DNA from 3 places in the Arthrobacter sp. zg-Y1143 genome. Region 2 is predicted to be linked to each of the others. Evidence: predicted binding sites of a transcription regulator. Region 2 holds the regulator's gene; each other region holds the start of a gene.
What was found. The regulator LexA, encoded in region 2, represses DNA repair genes until DNA is damaged. The targets are predictions, from matches to a motif close to TCGAACANNTGTTCGA.
Positions count from the first base shown of each region.

Region 1: QNN98_RS09800 (DUF6504 family protein) is a predicted target of LexA. The motif match lies at 2,210-2,225, and genes of this name have one in related genera.
Region 3: QNN98_RS10005 (LexA family protein) is a predicted target of LexA. The motif match lies at 2,956-2,971, and genes of this name have one in related genera.

Region 1 covers NZ_JASKLW010000006.1:274,709-279,722, reverse strand. The annotation lists gene QNN98_RS09810 (MDR family MFS transporter) at 1-1,447, shown strand, start outside; gene QNN98_RS09805 (hypothetical protein) at 1,444-2,028, opposite strand; gene QNN98_RS09800 (DUF6504 family protein) at 2,367-2,678, shown strand; gene QNN98_RS09795 (DNA polymerase III subunit alpha) at 2,697-5,014, shown strand, end outside.
Region 2 covers NZ_JASKLW010000013.1:35,391-40,404, reverse strand. The annotation lists gene QNN98_RS14520 (ATP-dependent DNA helicase) at 1-1,964, shown strand, start outside; gene lexA (transcriptional repressor LexA) at 2,082-2,873, opposite strand; gene QNN98_RS14510 (LysM peptidoglycan-binding domain-containing protein) at 3,292-3,678, shown strand; gene QNN98_RS14505 (histidinol-phosphate transaminase) at 3,743-4,843, shown strand; gene hisB (imidazoleglycerol-phosphate dehydratase HisB) at 4,977-5,014, shown strand, end outside.
Region 3 covers NZ_JASKLW010000006.1:309,695-314,708, reverse strand. The annotation lists partial or broken gene QNN98_RS10030 (CoA transferase) at 1-130, shown strand, start outside; gene arfB (alternative ribosome rescue aminoacyl-tRNA hydrolase ArfB) at 127-549, opposite strand; gene QNN98_RS10015 (hypothetical protein) at 605-1,045, opposite strand; gene QNN98_RS10010 (Y-family DNA polymerase) at 1,192-2,517, opposite strand; gene QNN98_RS10005 (LexA family protein) at 2,510-2,929, opposite strand; gene QNN98_RS10000 (hypothetical protein) at 3,083-3,262, shown strand; gene QNN98_RS09995 (TM2 domain-containing protein) at 3,252-3,881, opposite strand; gene QNN98_RS09990 (NAD-dependent epimerase/dehydratase family protein) at 4,030-5,014, opposite strand, start outside.

The DNA.
Region 1 (5,014 bases), on a different contig from region 2:
GCTGGACCAGACCATTGTGGCTACTGCGCTGCCAACCATTGTGGGCGACCTCAACGGGCTGGAACATCTGTCCTGGGTGGTGACCGCGTACATCCTTGCCGCCACCATCGGCCTGCCGATCTACGGGAAGCTCGGAGACCTGTTCGGGCGCAAAAGCATCTTCATTTTCGCCATAGCGGTTTTCCTGGCCGGTTCGGTCTTGTCCGGGCTGTCCCAGAACATGGGCCAGCTGATCGCTTTCCGTGCCCTGCAGGGTATCGGCGGCGGCGGGCTGATGATCGGGGCGCAGGCCATCCTGGGGGATCTGGTCTCGCCCCGGGAACGCGGCAAGTACATGGGCTTGATTGGGGCGGCGTTCGGGCTGGCCTCCGTGGGTGGCCCGCTGCTGGGCGGCTGGATCACCGATGCCTGGTCCTGGCGGTGGGTGTTCTACATCAACCTGCCCATCGGGGCGCTGGCGCTCGCCGTCGTGATCGCCTCACTGCACCTGCCCAAACCCGAGGGCAGGCGTCCGAAGCTGGACTATGCCGGCGCGGGACTGCTGGCACTGGCCAGCGCTGCCCTGATCATGCTGACCACCTGGGCCGGGACCACATATGCCTGGTCCAGCCCGCAGATCCTTGCCCTGGCAGCCGTGACCCTGGCCGCGGCCGGGGCGTTCATCCCGGTGGAGCGCCGCGCCCCCGAACCCATCCTTCCGCTGGGGCTGTTCCGCAACCGGAATTTCCTGCTCCCCGTGCTGGTGGGCATCTCCGTCGGGATCGCGATGTTTTCCACCATTTCCTACCTCCCGACCTTCCTGCAGATGGTCAACCGCGCCACCGCCACCCAGTCGGGCCTGATGATGCTGCCCATGATGGGCGGGCTGCTGCTCACCTCCATCGGCACCGGCCAGCTGATCTCACGCACGGGACGGTACAAGGTCTATCCGGTGGCCGGCTGTGCCGTGATCATTGCCGGACTGGTCCTGCTGTCCCGGATCTCGGATACGACGCCGTACGGGTTCACGGCCCTGGGGATGCTGGTGATGGGCATGGGGATCGGGATGCTGATGCAGAACCTGGTGCTGATTGTGCAGAACAGCGTGCCGGGCAGGGACATGGGGGCAGCGATCTCCGGGGCGAACTATTTCCGGCAGATCGGTGCCTCGTTCGGCATTGCACTGTTTGGCTCCATCTTCATCCACCGGCTGGGCAACGAAATGGCGGCGGCGCCGCCCGGGGCAGGGGCCGCCGCGGGCGGAGACATCAACTCGCTCAGCCCGGCCATGCTGCGCAGCCTGCCCGCACCGGCGCAGGACTTTATCGCCGCCGCGTTTGGGCACGCGCTGCCGCCCATCTTCCTGCTGAGCGTGCCCATTGTGGCGGCAGCCCTGGTGCTGTGCCTGTTCATCAAGGAGATTCCGCTGTCCACAACAGTGCGGGTGGAGGCGAAGGAAGAGGCCTAGGAGATGCCGTAAGTGAACAGCATGTACAAGAGCCACAGGATCAGTGCCACCACAGCGCTCTGCCACACCAGGGAGGGAATGATGTACAGCCGGGCCGCGAGCTTCTTGTTGCCGTTCCGGAGCGCTGCAATAAAACCGCCTACGGATGCGACCAGGGTGAGGATGCCGAGGATGGCAATGAGGTCAACAAGGCCGCCCCAGCCGGAACCATAGGCGTAGTCGCCCATACTGCCGGCCCAGACAATGAGGGGCATCAAGGCCAGGGCCCAGCCGAGGGTAACGATGACGATGCCGGCGATTGCCCCGCCGCCGAAGCGCTCCCGGGGTGCTTGGGGGAATTGCTGGTACGGGTTTCCAGCCGTTGGTGCCCCCGGGTACGGGTTTCCAGCCATGGACGCCCCGGGGTACGGGTTTCCCTGCATTGGGGCACCGTTATACGGGTTCTGGTAGGCCCCGGCGTACCCCGGCGGCGGACCGGGTTGCTGCTGCGCCTGCTGCTGCGCCTGTTGCTGGGAGGCCTGCGGGTCCTGGAGGGGAGGCTGTCCGGCGGGCGGCATGCCGGTGTGCATGGCAGGGTCCATGGTTGGCTCCATCGGTTGGGGACGGGAATCTGGAACCAGTGTGCACCAGGCGGGCGTGTTTAGCCCGTAACCCCTTGCCCGGGTGTGGATGAACGGTCCGTTAGCGGGGACCAAAATACCGGATCCGGCACCTCGTGGTGCCTATTGTCCGCCGCTGGTCGTACACTGAAGATGACGCTGTTCGAATATATGTTCGAATTAGTTGCCGGCTGTTAACCAACAGGGAAACCACCAAGGAAACCAACAGGGAAACTGCCACCGGCAACCAGTGCAGCCAGTAAAAACCAGCGGGGATGGCGGCGTGCGGTGTGCACGTGCCGGGCGGGGAGGGAAGCTGAATGGGTGTCTTCAGCGAAGCAATAGAGGTGGTGTGCTCGCCCGCGGGCAAGCCCCTGCGGCTGGTGTGGGGCGGGCACACCTACAAGGTGGGCGCTGATCCGGTGCGCTGGTATGAACGCCGCAACTGGTGGGAAGAGGAAACCCGGGCCGAACGCGGCCACGGCGCCGGACTGGTGGATACCGAGATCTGGCGGGTTCAGGCCCGTGTCAGTGAACACTCCGAGCTGCGCACCCTGGACCTCTCGCACCACGTGAACACCGACCGCTGGCGCCTGATACGGATCCATGACGCACTGAGACCCAGTGCCTGAGGGGACAGCACCAACCCCATGAGCTTTATCCACCTGCACGCAGCCACTGCCTTCAGCGCCCACTACGGAGTGTCCTGGCCCGAGGAGATGGCCGCTGCCGCTGCTGCCGACGGCGCCGATGCCCTCGCCTGCACCGACAGGGACGGGTTGTACGGCACCGTCAAGCATCTGCGCGCCTGCATGGAGGCAGGAATCGACCCCATTGTGGGAGTGGACCTCGCCATCCTGGACGAACACAACACCGTCACGGGCCGGGTGGTTCTCCTGGCCCGCGGATACAACGGCGGCGCCGGCTACCGTGCCCTGTGCCGGCTGATCTCCGCAGCCCACGCCGGCACCTCGGCTTCCCGGGCACGCACCGGCAAACCCGTAGGCGTCACCATGGAGCAGCTGGCCGCCCATGCCCGGGGAACACTGGCAGAAGACGGAACTCCCATAGGGGAGGCCGGGCAGCCGGTGCTGACTGTGCTGGTAGGCCCGCAGTCCGACGTCGGCGTTGCCATGCGCAGCCGCAGCTATGCCGTGGCGCGTACCCTCTTCGCCCGCTGGCGCTCGCTGATCCCTGCGGGGGCGCTCGCCGTCGAGGTGGTGACGCACCTGGCCCCGCCGGGGGAGAACCTCAGCCTCGCCCACGCGGTGCGGATGTTCCGGCTGGCCGATGAGATGCGCGTACCCGCCATCCTCACCAACGCCGTGCGGTACGTGGATGAGGACGGCGCCGCCACCGCTGACGTGCTCGACGCCGCGCGCTCGCTGACCTCGCTGTCCCGGCTCCCTGACCTGCAGCCCAACGGGCAGGGCTGGCTCAAGGGCACACGCCAGATGACGGCACTTGCCCGGGAGATCAGCTCGGAAGCGGGCTACGGCTCCGGGGGAGCGGCACGGATGCTGGCTGACACTGCGGCGCTCGCCGATGACTGCCGGATTGACCCGGTGGCGGACATGGGCTGGAAACAGCCAGTGGTTCCGGAAGCATCGGTGATCGGCATCAACGCCGAACCCATGACGGAACTGCGCCAACGCTGCGAAGCGGGGATCACCCGCCGGCTGCGCGTGCAGGACTCCATCGCCGAGGTCCAGATGCGCAACCGGCTCGAACACGAACTGGGCATCATAGAACGGCTCGGCTTCGCCTCCTACTTCCTCACGGTCGCCGAAGTCTCGGCCATGATCACGGGAATGGGGGTACGCGCCGCGGCCCGCGGCTCGGGCGCCTCCTCGCTGGTGAACTACCTGCTGGGAGTCAGCCATGTGAACCCGCTGGACCACGACCTGATCTTTGAACGCTTCCTCTCCCGGGACCGCTCCACGCTGCCGGACATCGACATCGACGTCGAAAGCGCCGAGCGGCACAATGTGTACCACCGCATCTTCGAACGCTTCGGCTCCGAACGGGTCACGCTGATGAGCATGCAGAACGGTTACCGGGCCCGCGGGGCGGTGCGCGACGCCGGACTGGCCCTGGGTATGGATGAAGCCGACATCGGAGCCGTGGCCAAGCAGCTGTGGCGCTTCTCGGCGCGCAACTTCCGTGAGGCGCTCGCCGAAAAACCGGAACTGCGCGAAATCTCCGGCCAGGTGGAAAACAACAAGCAGTTGGACCTGCTGGTAGATCTCACCGAACGGCTGGACCGCCTGCCCCGGCACATCTCCATGCATCCGTGCGGGGTGATCCTGGGGGACAAGTCCCTGCTGGACCGCACCCCGGTGCAGCCCAGCGGACTGGGCTTGCCCATGTCCCAGTTCGACAAGCACGACATGGACCCCATGGGCATGCTCAAGCTGGACGTGCTGGGTGTGCGGATGCAAAGCGCCATGGCCTTTGCCGTGCGCGAGGTGGTGCGCGTGCATTCCTCGCGTGAGGAAGTGATTGCCGCCGGCGGTCACCGGGAGGCACCGGATGCCCCGGATCCGGAGTTCATCGAACCCAGCGGCCGAATCAACCTGGATGCCGTGCCGTTCGACGACGAACCAACCTACGAGCTGATCCGCAGCACCCACACCCTGGGCTGCTTCCAGATTGAATCCCCGGGCCAGCGCGAACTGGTGGGCAAACTCGCTCCGCGGGAGTTCAATGACCTGATTATCGATATCTCCCTGTTCCGCCCCGGTCCCATGAAATCCGACATGGTCCGCCCGTTCCTGGAACACCGGCACGGCTTTTCCCCGGAGGTGTACCCGCACGAGGCGCTGCGCCCGGTACTGGCGGAAACCCACGGGGTCACCGTTTTCCACGAACAGGTGCTGCGCACCCTGAACGTCTTTACCGGCTGCGGCCTGGCCAAGGCAGATGAGCTGCGCCGGCTGCTGGGCAATGAAGCGGCAGAACCGGGGGT
Region 2 (5,014 bases):
GACAGAACCGGCCGGGCCAGCACGAGATGGCCCGGCAGGTGGCCGAGGCGATCGAGTCCGGCGAGCACCTGCTGGTCCAGGCCGGCACCGGCACCGGCAAGTCATTGGCGTACCTGGTTCCGCTGATTGCCCATGCCCTCGACAGCGACAAGCCTGCCCTGGTCTCCACGGCCACCCTGGCCCTGCAGTCCCAGATTGTGGGCCGGGACTTGCCGCGCCTGCTGAAGACCCTGGCGCCCAAGCTGCCCCGGGAAGTGGATGTCGCCCTGCTCAAGGGCCGCAGTAACTACGTCTGCGTCCACAAGACCGGCGGCGGGTTCCCCGAGGAAGACGAGGCGGGAACGCTGTTTATGCACGAGCAGGCGGTGTCCCACCCAGCGCCCGCCGGGGGACCCACCTCGGCACTGGGGCGCGACGTCGTCCGCCTGCAGGAGTGGGCACAGGAAACAGAAACCGGGGACCGCGACGAACTGCTGCCAGGTGTCAGCGACCGGGCCTGGCGCCAAGTCTCCGTGACCTCCATGGAGTGCCTCGGGGCGCAGAAGTGTCCCGTGGCGGAACTGTGCTTCAGCGAGCAGGCCCGGGCCAAAGCGGCCGTGGCGGACCTTGTCATCACCAACCACGCCATGCTGGCCATCGCCGCCTTTGAGGGTCTGGCCGTGCTGCCCGATTACGACGTGGTGGTCATTGACGAGGCCCACGAGCTGCAGGACCGCGTCACCGGCGCCGTCACCGGACAGCTGTCCGGGACCGTTATCTCCGCAGCCGTGTCCGCAGCCCGCAAACACACTTCCGCCGCCCTGGAGCCGCTGGCCGCTGCCGGCCGCGCGTTCGACCAGGTCTTCGCACCGGTCCCGTCCGGTCTGCTGGCCGCGGGACTGTCCGAGGACCAGGAGATGGTCCTGGGGCACGTACGCGACTCGGCCCGCACAGCGCTGTCAGATTCCAAGCCCGACGGCGAGAACGTGGACGGCGGGCGCCAGATGGCCCGTTCCCGGCTCATGGCCGTGCAGGAAATGTGCGACCGCATTCTTGATGCCGGCAACTCCGGTGAAGTGGTCTGGGCATCGCGCCCCAGCACGTTCTCTCCCGGCGCCGGATACACGGCGCCCGAAGAAGACTCACCGCCCACCATCAACGTGGCCCCACTGTCGGTGGCCGGCCGGCTGCGCGAAGGGCTCTTCGACGGTCACACCGTGGTCCTGACCTCCGCCACCCTGGCCATCGGAGCAGAATTCGGTCCGGTGGCCGGCGCCCTGGGACTCCTGGGCAGCGGTGCCCCGAAATGGAACGGCACCGACGTCGGCAGTCCCTTTGACTACCCCCGGCAGGGTGTCCTCTACGTAGCCAAGGACCTGCCTAAACCGGGGCGGGGGACATCCCCGGAGCAACTGGACGAGATTGAGGCGCTGATCAAGGCCTCCGGCGGCGGCGCACTGGGTCTGTTCTCTTCCCGGCGTGCAGCCGAGGAAGCGGCTGATGCCCTGCGCACACGGGTGGACTTCCCGATCCTGTGCCAGGGCGAGTCCACCATGTCCGCATTGGTACAGCAGTTCGCCGATGACGACGCGACCTGCCTCTTCGGAACCATGTCCCTGTGGCAAGGCGTGGATGTCCCTGGTGCCTCGTGCCGGCTGGTCATCATGGACCGGATTCCGTTCCCGCGTCCCGATGATCCGCTGATGACGGCCCGCACCCGTGCGGTGGCCAAGGCCGGCGGCAACGGCTTCATGAGTGTTTCGGCAACCCACGCCGCCGTCCGGCTGGCGCAGGGCGCTGGCCGGCTGATCCGGGCCTCCGGTGATAAGGGGGTGGTGGCCGTCCTGGACTCCCGGCTCGCCACCGCCCGTTACGGCAGCTTCCTGAGGGCTGCCCTGCCCCCGTTCTGGTCCACCACGGACCGCGGCGTGGTGCTGCAGGCCCTTGAACGCCTTTCAGCTCAGCCCGCAGGCACCCGGACCTAGGCCGGGCCCCGTCCAGGGGGAAGCGCGAGGCAGGAACGCAGCAGCGCCGTCGGCAGGGAGCCGGCGGCGCTGTATTTAGTGGTGCTGTTTATTGGTGCTGTTTTTCTGCGTGCAGCCCTAGAGAGAACGCATGACCGATACAACCTTGCCCATGATGGTGGCTTCGTCGCCGAGGATGGGCTCATAGCGGGTGTTCTGCGGCAGCAGCCAGGTGTGGCCGTTGCGCTGGCGGAAGGTCTTGACCGTCGCTTCGTCCTCCAGCAGGGCGGCAACAATATCGCCGTTCTCTGCCGTGGGCTGGCGCCGCACCACCACCCAGTCTCCGTCGCAAATGGCAGCGTCCACCATCGAGTCGCCGGACACGCGGAGCATAAACAGGTCGCCGTGGCCAACAAGCTGGCGCGGCAGGGGAATGACTTCCTCCACCTGCTGATCCGCCAGGATGGGCCCGCCGGCCGCAATGCGTCCCACGAGCGGAACCATGGCCGTGTCGATCGCGGTGGTGAGGTCGGAGACATGTGAGCTGCCGGCGCCGGATGCTGCCCCCGCCGTGGACCCTGAGCCGGTTTCCGCCGCTGAACCGTCCGGCGAACCGGATGCGCTGCGGCGGGTTGAAGGCGCGTCGCGAAGCAGCAGGGGGACCAGGATTTCCATGGCCCGGGGCCGTTTGGGATCCCGGCGAATGTACCCCAGCTTTTCCAGCTGGCTCAGCTGGTGGGTAACGCTCGAGAGGCTGGCCAGACCGACGATGTCTCCGATTTCCCGCATAGAGGGCGGGTAGCCGTTGGTACTGACCGAGCGCTGGATGGTCTCGAGGATCTTAGTCTGCCGGGCGGTGAGGCCCTTGGTGCGCACTGCCGGAGCGGGCGCGGCAGGGGCGGGGGTGCTGCCATTGGTAACACGGGCCACGTCGGCTTCCCTTCACGGTAGGCCCGCGGATGCGGACCCGATGGCTTCTTCTTTATGTGCCGGCCGTGCCTGCGGTGCTGGCCGTACCGTTTTGTCGCTTTTCCCGGTTTCCCGGTTTTCTCAGTTTTGTCAGTGCCGGGTGATTAGTTGGTATCACCGCTTTCCCGACAGGTTCAACGCTAAGGGAGCGCGGCAAGTTTTTCAAACATATATTCGAGCGAGTCTCGACAATGTTCGTAGATAAGTGCTAGAAATGTTCGAGTACAACTTAGAACGTATGTTCGAGTATGGTCCTGTGACACCTCGCAGGATCCACCAGATGTTCGAATGCAGTTTCTAGGCCCCGCGCAATACCCGGTCCTGCCGGGGATTGTCCGGACGGCGCGGGAGCTGCTCATCGGACCGGAAAGGTATTGACATGTCAGTACACGTACTTCCCAACGCTTCGGTGCGTCCCAGTGCCCCGGCCGGCGCCTCCGCTGCCGCGCGCAGCCAGGCACCGCTGCGCCTCACCCGCCGCGGACGGCTCGTCCTGGTGGGCGCACCCCTGATGTTCTCCACCGCTGCACTTCTGGTCTTTGCGGGTTTCTTCACCGCCCCTGCCATGGCCACCGGAAACTCACCGGAAACCACACGCACCCTGCAGGTATCCGTTTCCACCGGCGACTCACTGTGGTCCCTCGCCACCGAATACGCACCGGAGCGGGATCCCCGGGACGTCGTTGCGGACATCGTGGAACTGAACAACCTGGAAAACGCCACGGTCCCGGCCGGCCGGCAGCTCTACATCCCCGTCGCCTCCTAGCCTGGAACTTCATGCCGGGACACCGGATTCCGCGCCGGGTGCCGCAGCGCCTTAAGCTGTACGGGTGAGTGAACAGCTGGAAAACCTGAACCGACTTCCCCTGCGGGAAGACCTCCGCGGCCTGAGCCCGTACGGAGCTCCGCAGCTGGATGTGCCGATCCTGCTGAACGTCAATGAAAACACCCACGGGCTGCCCCGGCATGTAAGGGAAGCGATCGTTACCGAGGTCCAGGCGGCCGTTGCCGGCCTGAACCGGTACCCGGACCGCGAGTTCACCCAGCTGCGCGAAAACCTGGCGAACTATCTCGGCCACGGTCTCACCGCCGAAAACATCTGGGCCGGCAACGGCTCCAACGAAGTCCTGCAGCAGATCATGCAGGCCTTCGGGGGCCCCGGCCGGAAGGCCATGAGCTTCCCGCCCACCTACTCCATGTACCCGCTGCTCGCCAGCGGCACGGGCACCGCCTATGTCACCGGCACGCGGGAAGCCGACTTCACCATGGACCCGCAGTCCGTGGCGGAGCAGGTCCGGGCACAGGCACCTACCATCATCATTCTCTGCACCCCGAACAACCCCACCGGCACCGCCCTGGGACTGGACGCCATCGAGGCGGCCTACGATGCCGGCGCCGCCTCCAACGCAGTTGTCGTGGTGGACGAGGCCTACGCGGAGTTCTCCCACACGGAAACCCCCAGCGCCCTGCAGCTGCTGCCCGGACGCGAGCGGCTGATCGTCTCCCGGACCATGTCCAAGGCTTTCGCCCTGGCCGGGGCCCGGATCGGCTACCTGGCCGCGGCGCCGCAGATCGCCGACGCCCTGCGCCTGGTCCGGCTGCCGTACCACCTCTCCGCCATTACCCAGGCCACGGCCAACGCAGCCCTGACGCACGCCGATGCCCTCCTGTCCAACGTTGAGGACATCAAGGCCCAGCGCGACAGGATCGTCCGGGAACTCACCATTATGGGACTGGCCCCGGCGCCGTCGGATGCCAACTTTGTCCTGTTCGGCGGGATGGAGAATCCGCGGGCCGTCTGGGAAGGGCTGCTGGAAGCCGGTGTCCTGGTCCGTGACATCGGCATTGAGGGGCACTTGCGGGTTACCGCCGGTACTGAAGCGGAAACCACGGCGTTCCTGACCCGGCTGCAGGAACTGCTCGCCGCCTGAGCCGCCCGTCCGGCCCTGCATCCACCTCCCGGCCCCCGGTTCCAGTTCCGGGTGTTGCCCGCTTCGGGACTAAACTGATCACCTGCCGGGGCTTTGCCTATTGCTTCGGCTCCAACCTTCGCGAAGGAACCTCATGACTGTGGAGACCGCCACCGGACGCACCGCCCGCCT
Region 3 (5,014 bases), on a different contig from region 2:
AGCCAGCTCATACGGTGAGTTGACCTATGTTCCGCCGCCGCTGCTGATCCGCGGTGTCCAGCTCGAGTATCCCTGGGTCCCGCCGCCCTACGGCAGCGCGGACCTGTCCTGGGACCAGCCGTTGCGTTAGTCCCGCGGCGGGCGCTGCCGCTGCTGCTTGGTGGCTGACCGCTGTTTCTTGGCATCCAGGCGCCGGTAATTCGAGCCCCGGGTGGGCTTGGTCTTGCGGCGCGTGGGCGGTGCGGGTGCCAAACCGTCTGCGACGAGGGCGGCGAGTTTGGCCAGGGCGGTCTCGCGGTTGCGCAGCTGCGAGCGCTGTTCCGACGCCGTCACGGTCAGTACGCCGGCAACCAGCCGGTTCTTCAGGCGCCGGAGCAGCATCCCGCGCTGCTCTTCTGTCAGCACCGCCGACTCGGCAACATTCCACCACAGCTCAACGCGGCTGTCCGAGGTATTAACGTGCTGGCCCCCGGGCCCGGAGGAACGGGAAAACCGCCAGTTAAGCTCCGCTGCGGGAATCGTCAGCGCGGGCGATACGACCAGGTCCATATAACCAGCGTCCCACGAAAGGACGACGCCGGGCTCACCGGAGTCAGTGGAACAGTCAGCGGAGGAAGGCGGCTGCACCGGCCATAAACGCCATTCCGGTGAGGGTCAGCGCCCAGAGCAGCTTCCGGGAGGGCTTCCGGCCCTTGCGGGTGAACAGGTAGACGGCCGCCGCTAAGCCGAACCCGGCTCCGGTGAGTGCCATGAGCACAAAGCCCGGCGGCGGAGGGGGGTTCTCCGTGCTGTCTATCTCAAGGACCCCCGTGAGCGAGAGGACAAAGAACGCAGCCCCCATGACGGTGCCGCCAATGAGGGGCGCCAGCAGCAGGGCTGGCCGCGTCTTGGGATCGCCCATGGACCGGTTGGCCCACTTTGTCCCGTAGAGCGCTTCCTGGCCGGAAAACATGGCCTCGGCGAGCGCCTCCCGCTTACGTATACCGACCAGGCACAGTACAACGAGAACCGGGCCGATGACGGCGCCGGGCCAGAAAACATCCATGCGAACCCCCGGGATGGCTATGAGACAAGTGACTACGAGACAGGTGATTGCGGGACAGACAATTGCAGGATAGAGCGTAAACCGGCGGGGGAGCGTGCGTCAGCGGCGGAGACTACCTGTTGCTGCCTGCGGTTCCGGGTATCCGCTCATAGTGCCCGAACCACCGGCAGTTCGCTCCACTCGGTGGTGTACCGCGGGGAGGAGTACTTGCGGGACATGGTCCACTCGGGTTTCGCCGTCGCCATCCCGGCCAGGCCCAGGCCGATGCTCGCAGCCCCGTATTTGTCCGTAACCCGGCCCAGCAGGTCACCCAGGTTGCGGCGCTCCTGGTCGGAGACGAACTCATCGAACAGCGGCTGTGCCCCGGCGGCCTCGAGCCCGCTGAGCATCACGCCGGCCTTGGTGTAGGAGACGCCTTCAATGACCTGGGCCTCCAGGGCACCTACCGCCGCCCGGCTCAGGATCACCGGATCCGCCGTCGGCGCCGGCAGCCGCACGGTGGCCGAGGGGAACGACGACGCGCGCTCGCTGAAGTGGGACGTGCCCGCATACGCAGTGAGCACGCGGGCCTGCTGGCCTTCCCGCGCCAGCCGGGCTGCGGCCTGCTGGGCGTAGATGCTCATAACCTGCCGCATCTCGGTATGTGTGGTGACGGGAGTGGAGAAGCTGCGGGAATAGATCAGCTGTTTGCGGTCGGCGCGCTCGTCGTCGAGCGGAATGCAGGAGGTGCCGTTGAGCTCCAGCACCGTGCGCTGCAGGATGACCGAGAACTTCCGCCGGATCATCGCCGGGTCCGCCGCCCGCAGATCCGCCACGGACTCGATGCCCAGCGCCGCCAGCCGGGTCCCCAGCCGCGATCCCACACCCCACAGCCCGGTCACCGGCACCCGGGACATGATGGTGTCCACCACCGCAGGGTCCATGGTGTCCAGATTGCAGACCCCCTGCAGGTGCCGGTTCTGCTTGGCGATCCGGTTGGCGAACTTCGCCAGGGTCTTGGTGCTGCCGATGCCTACGCAGACGGGCAGGCCGGTGTGCCGGGCGACGGCGGTGCGGATGGTCGCGCCCTGGGCGTTGAGTTCGGCCGGGGTGCCGGCCAGGCCCAGGAAGGACTCGTCAATGGAGTAGACCTCCTGCCACAGTGCATAGCGGCCCAGCAGTTCCATCACCCGTGAGCTGAGGTCCCCGTACAGCTCGTAGTTGCTGGAGCGCTGGATCAGGCCCACCTGCTGGGCGGACTCGGCTAGCTTGAACCACGGGGTGCCGGTCTTGATGCCCAGTGCCTTCGCCTCATCCGAGCGGGCCACTACGCAGCCGTCGTTGTTGGACAGCACCACTACGGGCACTCCGGCCAGCTTCGGGTCGAAGGCGCGCTCGCAGGAAACGTAGAAGCTGTTGACGTCCACCAGGGCAATCCGGGTGCCCGAGCCGGCAGGAGTTGGCCGGCCCGCCGCGGCTGGTAGATCAGACATGGTGCAGGCACCGGGTCACAACGCCCCACACCGAAAGCTCCGACGGCTCCGACACTTCAATATCGGGGTAACCCGGCGTTTCGGCCCGCAGGAGGATTTTGTCCCCGTCCAGCAGCAGGCGCCGCACGGCCAGTTCTCCGTTGACCACGGCCACCACGACGGCGCCGTCCCGCGGGGTGAGCGAGCGGTCCACGATCAATTCGTCGCCGTTGCAGATGCCGGTGCCGGCCATGGAGTCGCCCTCGACCCGCACCACATAGGTGGAGGTGGGATCGCGGATCAGGTGCCGGTTGAGGTCAATGCGGCCGTCGAAGTAGTCACGGGCCGGGCTCGGAAAGCCGGAGGCAGCGGCAGCGTCGGCCTCCGCCGGCGGGGCTGTCCTGCGGGAACGGTCTGCTGAAAACACCGCCATGCCTGCGCCCCTCTGAGGTGATCAACTAGAACAAACTTTCGAATCCCAGCCTAGCACCGCAGGAAGCCGCAATACCTACGGCCGAAGGGCAGGTGACGTATCCGACGGGCCGCGCGTCAGAAGAGGCGCCGGAGCCGCTATACGATTTAAGCCATGATCATTGAGCTGCAGATCCCGAAAAAGCTGGGACGGGAACTGGAGGAACTGGCCGAGGAACAGGGGGTTCCGGTGGAAACGCTCGTGGTCAACGGAGCGCGCCTGCTGCTGGAACACCGGTACCGCCGCAATATGCAGCCCGAGGTGCCCCAGCAGCAGCTCCCGCCTACTCCTTAAGCGGTACGCCCTTGGCATCCGTGCGGAACGACGCGGCATTGCAGAGGATCATGATGCCCTCGATGAAGCCCCACAGGCTGCCGAATCCGAAGGTGACGAGGGTTACGGCGATCTGCGCTACGCCAAGCCCGGTGTGGCCCAGGTAGAAACGGTGGATGCCCAGGCTGCCCAGGAAAATGCCCAGCAGGCCGGCCACCAGGCGTGACTTCCGCTCGTCGTAGCCCTGGGGGTACTGGCCCTGCGGGTACTGCTGTGCCTGCGGGTACTGTCCCTGGGGATACTGCTGTGCCTGCGGGTACTGTCCCTGGGGATACTGTTGGGCCTGCGGGTACTGGCCCTGCGGGTACTGTGCCTGCCCGTACTGTGCCTGCGGATACTGGCCCTGCGGGTAGCTTGAAGCCTGCCCGAACTGGTCCTGCCCGTTGCCCTGCTGGGCGTACGGCGGGTACTGCTGGGCGCTGGGCTCTCCGGCCGGGGCGGGAGTGGACTGCTGTCCGGATGCCTGGGGCTGCTGAGCCGGCTCCGGGGCACTCTGCGGGTAGCTGTACTGCCCGTCCGCTGCCGGTGCCCCCGTCTCGGCTCCCTGATCGTTACCGGGATACTGCTTATTTTCCGACATGCTGCCCTTTCAAAAAGTTCCCCCCAGACCTGTCCGAAGGATGACTGGAATCTTCCGTCACGACACCGGGTCCGGTGCTGTGACGATGGTCGCACTCTAACAGCCCGCTGCGGCGGAGACGGGGCGCCACACGCGCCGAACCCCGCAGTTACGCGAGCGCCCAGGCAGCCAAGCGGTCGCTGAGTTCCATCCAGCCGGGGTCCGGTTCCTGTTCCCGGGGGCGGGCGTCGTACCAGCGGACAATTTCGCGGGCCCCCTCGGAGAAGGGAATCTCCGCCCGGTAGCCGGGCACCAGGGACTTGATCTTGCTGTTGTCGAAGACGGCCGAATGGCTCTTGTCTCCCAGCAGCCCGGGTCCGCGGACCGGATCATGGGCGGCAATGGTCTCGGAGGCCACGTGCACCAGGACCGGTTCGGGAACCCCCGCTGCCGCCCCGAGCGTCCGGTATACGGCGTCCCAGGGGAGGAATTCGTCCGAGGTGACCGTGTAGCTTTCCCCCAGCGCGGCCGGTCGCCCAAGCAGTCCCACGAAGGCCAGGGCAAAGTCCCTGCTGTGCGTCAGGGTCCAGAGGGCCGTCCCGTCTCCGTGCACCAGCACCGGCAGTCCGGCCCGCATCCGGTGAATGTCGGTCCAGCGCCCCAGCAGCGGCACTTTGGTGGCGTCATAGGTATGCGACGGACGCACAATCGTGGCCGGGAAAGCTTCGCTGCGATAGGCCTGGACCAGCACGTCCTCGGCGGCGATCTTGTCCCGGGAATACTGCCAGAACGGATTGCGCAGCGGCGTGGATTCCAGCACCGGGAGCCGGGCCGGCGGCTTCTGGTAGGCCGAAGCGGAACTGATGAAGACGTACTGGCCGGTCCGCCCGCGGTACAGTTCCACGGCATCGCGCACATGCCCGGCGGTGAAAGACAGAAAGTCCGCCACGGCGTCGAACTCCCGGCTTCCCAGCGCCTGCCGGACCGCGGAAATGTCGCGGACGTCGGCCGGGAGCACCTCGACGCCGGCCGGGACCGGCCGCGCCGCGGAAACGCCGCGGTTCAGCACGCTCACCCGGTGCCCGAGGGCCGCGGCGCGGGTGACGGCGGCCGAACTGATCACGCCGGTACCGCCAATGAACAGCAGATTCAGT